DNA from 2 places in the Ectobacillus soli genome. Region 1 is predicted to be linked to the other one. Evidence: riboswitches for the same ligand, from Rfam matches in the RefSeq annotation. Region 1 holds a riboswitch; the other holds the start of a gene.
The links. Region 1 has a riboswitch for S-adenosylmethionine ahead of ACAN53_RS05700 (MetQ/NlpA family ABC transporter substrate-binding protein). Riboswitches for the same ligand answer to the same signal wherever they lie in the genome.
Positions count from the first base shown of each region.

Region 2: linked by a shared signal. The riboswitch ahead of ACAN53_RS02060 (methionine biosynthesis PLP-dependent protein) and the one ahead of ACAN53_RS05700 (MetQ/NlpA family ABC transporter substrate-binding protein) in region 1 are both predicted to bind S-adenosylmethionine.

Region 1 is NZ_JBGJZM010000001.1:1,078,088-1,083,250, reverse strand. It holds gene ACAN53_RS05705 (M20 family metallopeptidase) at 1-461, opposite strand, end outside; gene ACAN53_RS05700 (MetQ/NlpA family ABC transporter substrate-binding protein) at 477-1,301, opposite strand; SAM riboswitch class I at 1,548-1,653, opposite strand; gene ACAN53_RS05695 (aldo/keto reductase) at 1,819-2,808, opposite strand; gene ACAN53_RS05690 (hypothetical protein) at 2,897-3,661, opposite strand; gene ACAN53_RS05685 (hypothetical protein) at 3,790-4,104, shown strand; gene ACAN53_RS05680 (class I SAM-dependent methyltransferase) at 4,173-4,889, opposite strand; gene ACAN53_RS05675 (peptide ABC transporter substrate-binding protein) at 4,998-5,163, opposite strand, start outside.
Region 2 is NZ_JBGJZM010000001.1:400,635-405,797, reverse strand. It holds gene metH (methionine synthase) at 1-347, opposite strand, end outside; gene ACAN53_RS02065 (bifunctional homocysteine S-methyltransferase/methylenetetrahydrofolate reductase) at 334-2,178, opposite strand; SAM riboswitch class I at 2,250-2,358, opposite strand; SAM riboswitch class I at 2,567-2,678, shown strand; gene ACAN53_RS02060 (methionine biosynthesis PLP-dependent protein) at 2,741-3,853, shown strand; gene metC (cystathionine beta-lyase) at 3,850-5,010, shown strand.

The sequences.
Region 1 (5,163 bases):
TCTTTGAATAATCCAGCACTCACATAACTTCCCTTTGCACTTCCATTTGGTCCCCCCTCTTCTGCCGGTGTACCAAAAACAACAATTTCTCCTCCGGTCTCATCGATGACCTCAGCTACTGCAATTGCAGCTGCTACACTTGTTGTTCCTATAATATTGTGTCCGCAAGCATGACCAAGTCCAGGAAGTGCATCGTATTCAGCAAGATATCCAAGGGTAGGACCTGGTTTACCAGATTGCTTGCTTGCAATAAAACCTGTTTCATGTCCTGCAATATCTTTTGTGATTTCAAACCCTGCCTGCTCTAAAAGAGCAAGTAAGGTTTGGGAAGCAAAATATTCTTGATTTCCAATTTCAGGATTATTGTGGATAGTATGACTCGTATCAATATATACTGCTTCTGCTCTATTGATATTTTCAATAATTCTATTACGCTGTTCCTCCGCTTGTATTACAGACATATCAGCATCCCCTTTTTACAAGTTTTCAATATCCTTTACAGGAATAGACGTTGGAATTTGAGCCCCTTTATATGTTTCTTTAATGAAATTCGCAACCTCTTCTGTTTGATAAATGGCTACTAGCTTTTTCAAAGTTGGATCATCTTTACGCTTCGTTTGCGTTGCTATGATGTTTATATATGGTTTAGCCGTTTGATCTTCCCTGAAAATCGGATCTTTGCTCGGGTTAAATCCAGCATCAACTGCAATACCATTGTTTATGATGGAAGCTGCAACATCATCCATAGCACGAGGAGTTTGACCTGCAGCCACAGGAGTTATTTTTAAATTTTTAGGGTTTTCTACAATATTTTCTAATCCACCCTTACCATCAAAGCCTTGCTTTAATTTTATAAGCCCTGCTTTTTCTAAAAGAATGAGTCCACGTCCTAAATTTGTTGTGTCATTCGGCACTGCAATTTGATCCCCATTCTTCAAATCCTGTACACTTTTTATTTTTTTAGAATACAAGCCTAAAGGCGCGAGTACTGTCGTTCCAATTGCTGTTAGATCTAGATTACGATCTTTCTTAAAGGAATTGAAATACGCTACCGTTTGAAAAGCATTCACATCTACTTCACCATTGCTAAGTGCAAGGTTTGGTTGGATATAATCTGAAAACTTAACGATTTCAATATTAATACCTTCCTTTTTTGCTTTTTCTTTAACAAAATCCCAAACACGTGTATCAGATCCACTAATACCCACCTTAATTGTTTTTTCTACAGGAGTAGATGTTTTGTTACTGCATCCAGTTACAATTAGTAGAATGCTAGCTAGTACGAATAATAGTTTTTTCATGTTTAATCCCCTTTTCCTTTCATGAGTGAACCTCATAATACTTCTAACTCGTTTTTATTTTCCATAGTTCATATGCAGTAGGGTTATGGTAGGTTGATGTAATCCATGCTTTTTTAAGCTTATGTACATGTAATAATTCAACTCTTCTTTACATGAAGTAATCCCCTACTACAAATAAAAAACCTCTTTCTAGAAAATAGAAAGAGGTTGAAATGTTAACAAAAATATGAAAACATTTATAAACTCTTCTTATCTTCCAAGCACTTTTGCTTGCTGGAATTAGCACAGTATTCAAAGAGAATCCGCTGCCGAGGTATCATAGGGCCAGTCCCTCCACCTCTCTTGATAAGAATTCGGAAAATTTATTATATTTTGTAGAGTGTCTTTATTCTAATAATTTTGTAAAAGAAAGTCAATAGTTTTTACCCATTAATTTTATCGGATTTTACTGAATTTTATCATATGCATAAAAAAAAGAACACCTTGTAGGTGCCTTTCGTTAAATCGTATTCCGATTTTAATTGGCAGTTACCTGCTTTGACATCCTATCTATCTCATTAAGATGCTGTTCCGATAATTTGAATCCAAGCGTCCCGATATTTTCCTCTGCATGTCGAATCTTCGATGCTCCTGGAATCGCCACCACTGTGTCTCCGTGAAAATGAATTAACCAATTTAATGCAATTTGACTGGTTGTTACGTTATATTCTAAAGCTAGTTTATCTAGAAGATCAATGAGTGGCTTTGTTTTTGCAAGACCTGTAGGTTTGAAATAGGATAAATATTTCCGAGGTCCTGTAATTTTTTTCACAAGTTCTGGATTTTTATGAAACTTGCCCGATAATATTCCTTGTTCAAGTGGAGAATACGCAATAATCGTAATGCCTAGCTCTTTAGCAGCATCCATAATACCGTTTTTCTCAATGCGACGATCAAGTAAGCTATACTTCACCTGATTAGAGGCAAGTGGGTATCCGAACTCCTGCAAAACCGTATGAGCTTCCCTCATTTTTGATTCATTAAAATTACTTACGCCTGCATAACGGATTTTTCCTTCCTTTATGAGCGAAGCCATTGCAATTAACTGTGAGCGAACATTTGAAAGTGCATAGGGTTGATGAATTTGATACAAGTCTATTGTGCGGCCTTTTAAAGCATGTATTCGATTATCGATTGTAGCAGTAATACTACTAGCAGATCGAAATAGTGGCCACCACTTCGTTGCAACTAGAGCATCCTTTGCTTCTTCACCAAGCATTACCAAAGCTTCTGCTAATGCTTCCTCTGACTGCCCTTTTCCATATACTTCAGCGGTATCAAACCAATTGATTCCACCTTGCAAACTAGTCTTGACAATGTTACGAATGTCGTCCTGCGATAAAACTGGCCAAAACCGACCTACCATACCGCTCCCTTTACTAAATTGCCAACATCCAAGACCAAGTGCGGAAATCTCCAATTCTGTTTTTCCGAGTGTTCGAAGCGGTATAGCCGTTTGGTTTAGCATTTGTTTCCCCTCATTTCAATTGTGTATGCACAAATAAGCATAGCATAAGTGACCGAAAGAGCGCACTTTAAACACATTATCTCTTGCATCATGAAATTTGGTTTTTCGTCCCTGTTCTTCGTTTTATAAATAGGATAAGGGCAATTAAGAAAACGAGAACAATACTAGCTGCCGTTACAATATGCTGAACATTAGGTACAGTAATCGCCATTGTCACTGTATTTTCACTAGTAGGATCAATTTGCCATTCCAAATCCTTCCCATCAAAAGATACATCATTCGCATTTGAAGTAATTGCTTTGACAGGGAGAGATACTTTCACACGCAAATCAAGGTTTTGTCTGATTTGACTTGCTACAAATGATGGGGCAGACTGAGCAGCCTTAAATTGCTTGTTTATTGTTTGTAATAAATTATTATAATAGCTTGAAATGTTCAGCTTACCCGTAACGTAATACACCGAATAAAAATACTTATCCACTTGCTCTGTATGAAACGAAATAAATTCATTATTTTCAAGTGTTGCTTTAGACGCAGCATGGGCAACACCAGATTGTTTTGGTTCAAGTCCAATACTCTCCAAATGCTTCGATGCCTGAAAACCAAACTCACTTTGGCTTTCAAATGGCTTGATTACAAACCCATTATTGTGTAATTCATCTTCTAGCGTCGTAAATGGATTGTAAGTTCCAATATATGCTTTGACTTGTTGCTCTAGTCCAAATGTTAAATCAGCATCAGCACTTCCATTTTCATGAACCGTAATATGTGCTTGTCCAGATGCACATCCGCTTACTAATATACTTAGAAAACAAATAAGAATGATTGCTAAAAAAGACTTCTTCGAATACATTGAAATCCTCCTTTCACTGGAAATAATGGTCCTTTTAAAAAAGGAGATACGTACATAGTTAGATATACAAACATTATTATAGCAAGTCCATATACTATATGGTAGCTCAAAAGAGAGGAGGAAAAAAGATGAATAAGCAAGATTGTTATCATCTTTGCCATCAATACAATGGCAAAATTGTACACATTCGCGATATAGAGGGTTCCTACCATGTAGGAAGAATTACAAAAATTACAGATAATTCTGTTTGGATTGAGCCCGTTAGCAAGCGACCATACAATGGTGGTTTTGGCTACGGTCCAAGATACAGTGATGAAGATTATTATGGCTATGACAATACCCGATACGATGGGTATGGCTATGATTACAATGGGGAATTCGGCTTAGAACTTGCCTTTGGGTTTATTGTCGGCATTACACTTGCAGCCTTATTCTTTTTTTAATCAATCATAACTACAATTAATAATACTCCCTTCAGTAAGATTATGAACATTACTGAGGGAGACTTCCTTTATTTTTTACATAGGAACGAACGATGACCAAGTACGTGTTGATATTTTGCTATGATTTTTTCATGTTTTTCCAATAAGTCCATATAGGAAGGGGGAATGCTCGGGGAAACGTCCCAACTTGGTACTTCCTGTGCCGAGTGCAACATAGTAGCAATTGTACTCCCCTCAACCATTCTTATATCAGAAAAGCCGGATTGCTGCAAATAATAGTACCACTGCATCGAGGTTAGAAATTCCTTTGTACCATAAACACTACGAAGTTCATCCTGCTCTTCCTGACGGAGTTGTCGTTCCACACACATCTCAATACAAGCTAGATATCCCCCTGGCCGTAAGACACGCCTAAGTTCTGCAATTGTTTGTTGTACGTTTGTAAATGCAATTACTGACTCTGACAAAACAACATCGAATGTTCCGCTGTTAAATGGAAGTGCTTCCACCGTGCCTTGTAGGAGAGAAATCGTTGCACATTCTCTTAAGATATTTTGTTTCGCTTTAGCTATCATAGTTGGATTTAAATCAATTGCCACAGTATGGCACCCATATTTATTTGCAATGTTTATAGCCGTCCTTCCTGTGCCACAACCAGCATCTAATACGGAGCATTGTGAGGAGAGAGGGAGATAGCTAAGTAAGTGGGTGGTTAGAGAAAAGCCTCCCGGATGTGCACTACTTACACCAAGTTGTGCCAATAAATCTAAATACAGATTTTCCACATGAATCACCCTTATTCTAAACTCCTACCATTTGTATGTAGCGAAAAGAAAAATGTGCACAAAAAAACAGGGAGTATACACCCCCTGTTTTTCACAACCATGTGAATTTTAGTGTTCTTCTACATAAGCCCATTTGTATGAGTAGTCGCCGCCAAAGTTATGTTTTACGATACCTTTTACATACGGACGTTGTGCATAGGAATCACCACGTTGATAAATTGGTGCAATAGCTGCATCGTCTAACAATAATTTTTCAGCATTAGCCAATTGATCT
Region 2 (5,163 bases), 680 kb from region 1:
GCCCCAGCGACATACACATTCCTTCCGGATTGTTCTACCGCTTGCTTAGCAAGCTTTGCAGCACGTTCATTCAATTCAATATCATACTGTTCAAGTTTATAGTCATGCAAAACAATATTTGTCGCACCAAATGTATTCGTTTCAATAATATCTGCCCCAGCATCTATATAAGCTTTGTGAATGTTTAAAATAACATCGGGACGTGTTTTCACTAAATATTCATTACACCCTTCTAAATCTTCTCCGCCAAAATCTTCAGCAGTTAAGTCTGCTTGTTGAATCATTGTTCCCATTGCCCCGTCAAGGAGTAAAATTCGCTCCTCTAACGCTTCTTCAATTCGTTTCATGCAATTGCTCCCCTTCTCGTTGCTCTGTTTTTATATGTCGTACCAATGATTCAGACATTTCAAATTTTTGGAACGGCGTAATGATATACACGCCATTGAATAATTTTTTAGCCTCGTCAATAAGCTCCTTTGCAATTGCTAGCCCTTCCTCCATCGCTTGCTCAGGAGTTAGATGCCCATCCATCCGCTTTCTTACTTCTTCAGGCAATGTAATTCCTGGTACTTCATAGTGGAGAAAGTCAGCGTTACGTTTACTAACGAGAGGCATAATTCCGATAAAAATAGGGGTTGAAAAGTCTTTAACTGCCTCATATGTTTTCACTAACACTTCTCGATCAAAAATAGGTTGCGTTAAAAAATAATCTGCACCCGCCTCGATTTTCTTCTCCATTCTTCGAACTGCTGCATCGAAGTGACGAACATTAGGGTTAAAAGCAGCACCTATAGAAAATGATGTTGGAACACCAATAGATTTTCCTAATGGAGAGCGACCCGCGTTTAATTCCTTTATCATTCGAATTAACTCGAATGAGGAAACGTCAAATACAGATGTAGCACCCGGAAAATCACCTACTCTAGCTGGATCCCCAGTTAAAGCTAACACTTCGTGGATTCCTAAAGAAGATAACCCTAGTAAATGCGAATGTAATCCAATTAAATTATGATCACGGCATGTTAAATGGGCAAGAACAGGAATATCATATCGCCGCAAAAGCGCACCCATTGCCATATTTGAAATACGCGGACTTGCTAGGGAATTGTCAGCAAGTGTAATTGCATCTGCCCCCGCATGCTTTAATGCCTTTGCACCTTCAAAAAAGCGTTGCGTTACCAATTGCTTCGGCGGATCTAACTCTACAATGACTGTAGTTTCACGTTTCGCCTTTTCTGACAAACTAGAATCAGTTGCTGGAACTGGCTGCGTGACAATAATAGGCGTAGGTCGAACTTTAATCTGTTTCTCATATATTGGCAATTGTCCATCCAATGCATGTCTCATAGCACGAATATGCTCTGGAGTCGTACCACAGCACCCACCAAGAAGACGAACTCCTTGGTCAATAAACCCCTTTGCCATATGTTCAAAATAATCTGCCGTTCCTTCGTACACATACTTTCCATCATCATACTTTGGTAACCCAGCATTCGGATATGCCGATAAGAATCCTTCATTTGGCAAGGACACGGTTTCTAATGATTCAATCATGCGAAGAGGTCCCAGATGACAATTTAATCCTACAACATCAGCACCCCTTTGTTGCAATTCAAGTAATACTTGCTCAATATATCGACCACTTTGTGTAAGTCCTGCTTCATGTAACGCTACTTGCGCAACAATTGGAAGATCCGTAGCCTTACGTAATACTCCAAGTGCATGATAGAGCTCTACCTCATCATAAAATGTCTCCAGAAGAAGTCCATCTACCCCTTCCTCAAGTAATGTATTCGCTTGCTCCATGAGCATAAATTCTCGTTCAACCTCTGTCGTCATAACTGATCCAATATGTTTCATACCACCGATTGTACCCAGTACAACCGTATTCGAATCGGCTGCTTTTCGAGCATTCCGAACCGCTGCACGATTAATTTGCTTTACATTATTTTCTAATCCATACATACGAAGCTTTCCTTCATTTGCACCATACGTATGAGTTTGAATCACATCTGCTCCTGCTTCTACATAAAGCCTATGAATACCGCTAATTCGATCAGGCTCTGTTACATTTAACTCCTCAAAGCAGCTCTGCAAACCGTATGAATGGAGCATCGTGCCCATTGCTCCGTCCCCAATCAATATTCCTTGTCCAAGTCTTTCTTTCAAGTTGCCCATTTGCCACGCTCCTTATCGTCAAGCCAAACAACCCCCTCTTCCAACAAAAGAAGAGGGGGACATTTTTCCTCCTCTTATCACGCAAAACCATCGTTTTGCAGGTTGTAGCACCGTTTCAAACACCTGTTTGAAGGTTGCTGGGCTTCATAGGGCCTATCCCTCCACCACTCTCGATAAGAGTTTCACAATTACCAGATCGTAAATATACAATTTTCCATTAATTTAGCACGTGTCACGCTAAATCGTCAATATATTTTCAGAAAAAAATAATAATTTATAATTTTCGTACGTAACGGTTCTTACTATTTCTTTCGAATATTCAAAAAAATGTTTGCTTTTTTATCGATATTGATATACTTTATAGAAAGACTTTATACAATTCCATATATTCTTATCAAGAGAGGTAGAGGGACTGGCCCAGTGACACCTCAGCAACCATTAACCTTATGTTAACAAGGTGCTAATTCCAGCAGATTCATTTTGAATTTGACAGATAAGAAGAAGTGCTGTTACTAAAACCTTCTTCTTATAGAAGGTTTTTTATTTTATAGGAGGGATAGCTATGAAATTTGTAGAAACAAAGCTCGCTCAAATCGGAAATAGAAGTGAGGACGTGACAGGAACCGTCAATCCTCCCGTTTATTTTTCAACCGCCTATCGTCACGAAGGCATTGGACAGTCAAGTGGCTATGATTATATTCGCACAGGTAATCCTACCCGCAAAATAGTGGAAGAAGCAATTGCTGAATTAGAGGAAGGGGATCAAGGCTTTGCCTGTAGCTCAGGCATGGCTGCCATTACCCTGCTTCTTTCCCTATTTCAATCGGGAGATGAATTAATCGTTTCAGAAGACTTATATGGAGGAACTTTTCGCTTACTACGGGATTATGAGGCAAAGTGGAATATTCGATGTAGATACGTTAACACATTGCATCTCTCTGACCTAAAAAAAGCTCTTACGCCACAAACGAAAGCCATTTTTCTGGAAACTCCAACAAATCCACTTATGCACACTGCAGATATAGAGGCCATTGCTACTATCGCTCATATGCATAACCTGCTACTCATCGTTGATAATACGTTTTACACCCCTATTCTACAGCAGCCTCTTCGTCTTGGTGCTGATATTGTTGTTCATAGCGCTACCAAATATTTAGGTGGTCATAATGACGTGCTAAGCGGTCTTATCGTCGCAAAAGGAAAGACATTATGCGAATCCCTAGCCTATTATCACAATTCCTCAGGGGCAGTATTAAGTCCATTCGACTCATGGCTTCTTATGCGCGGTATGAAAACATTATCTCTTCGAATGAACAAACACGAAGAAAATGCGAAGCAATTAGTATCCTACTTACAAAAAACAAATGAAGTAACCGATGTATTGTATCCAGGACGCGGAGGTATGCTTTCATTCCGTTTAGCACGGGAAGAATGGATAAATCCATTCTTACAAGCAATATCCCTAATTACATTTGCTGAGAGTCTTGGAGGAGTGGAAAGTTTAATAACTTATCCTGCTACACAAACGCATGCTGATATTCCTGTTGAAATTCGAACACAACGAGGAATTTGTAACCGTCTATTACGTTTTTCAGTAGGAATTGAACATATCACTGATTTAATGACAGATCTAGAAAGAGCATTCGCTGCTCTTCACAAGGAGGTAGAAGCATGACCGAATCCTATTCCGTACAAACATTATTACTTCACAATAATCACAAAGTAGACCCCCATACAGGGGCAGTGAGTGTACCGATATACAATACAAGCACATTTCACCAAACTAGTGTCAATGAGTTTGGGAAATACGATTATAGTCGTTCTGGCAACCCTACTAGAGAAGCGTTAGAAGAAACCATTGCTGAGTTAGAAGAAGGGACAAGAGGCTTTGCATTTTCATCAGGAATGGCAGCCATCTCGACAAGCTTTTTATTACTATCAAAAGGAGATCATGTTGTCATTTCGGAGGATGTATATGGTGGAACGTATCGTATGATTACAGAAGTTTTATCTCGCTATGGTATCTTACATACATTCGTAGATATGACAGATATAGAAGCTGTTACCGATGCCATCTTACCAAACACAAAATTATTCTATGTTGAAACACCTTCTAATCCGCTGTTAAAGGTTACAGATATTCAAGCAATCTCCAGTTTAGCAAAGAAGAATGGCGCTCTTACATTCGTTGATAATACATTCTTGACTCCGTTATATCAGCAACCTCTTACTCTTGGTGCAGACGTAGTCCTGCACAGTGCTACAAAGTTTCTGTCGGGTCATAGCGATGTTACAGCAGGTTTAGCTGTTGTAAAGGATGAAAAGCTAGGAGAACGCCTTGCCTTTTTACAAAATGCTTTTGGTGCTATACTAGGCCCCCATGATAGTTGGCTTGTACTACGAGGTATGAAAACCTTACATGTCCGGCTTGAACAGTCTGCCTATTCTGCCCAAAAACTCGCTTCCTATTTACAGCATCATGAAAAAATTAAATGTGTGTATTATCCTGGCCTTAAAGAACATACCGGTTATGAGATTCAGCAAAAACAAGCAAAACATCCTGGTGCTGTGTTTTCATTTGAATTAAAAAATGAGTCTGCACTACAAACCTTTCTAGAACACATAACATTGCCTGTATTTGCAGTTAGTCTAGGAGCTGTGGAATCCATTCTCTCCTATCCGGCCACTATGTCACACGCCGCGATGAAGGAAGAGGAACGTCAAAAACGTGGTATAACTCGCTGTCTTTTACGACTCTCTGTAGGATTAGAAAACTACGAAGATCTACAACAAGATTTCACAAATGCTTTAGCCCATATTGACAAATTATAAACAAAAAAGGAGGGAAGACACGCTGTTCTTCTCTCCTCTCTTTATATAATATCCTCGCCTTAAACTACATTTCTGTTCTTCATCCTATTCACTACATAAAGAGACATAAATATGATACAATTAGGGAGTTGATTATTACAAAATTGTTACAAA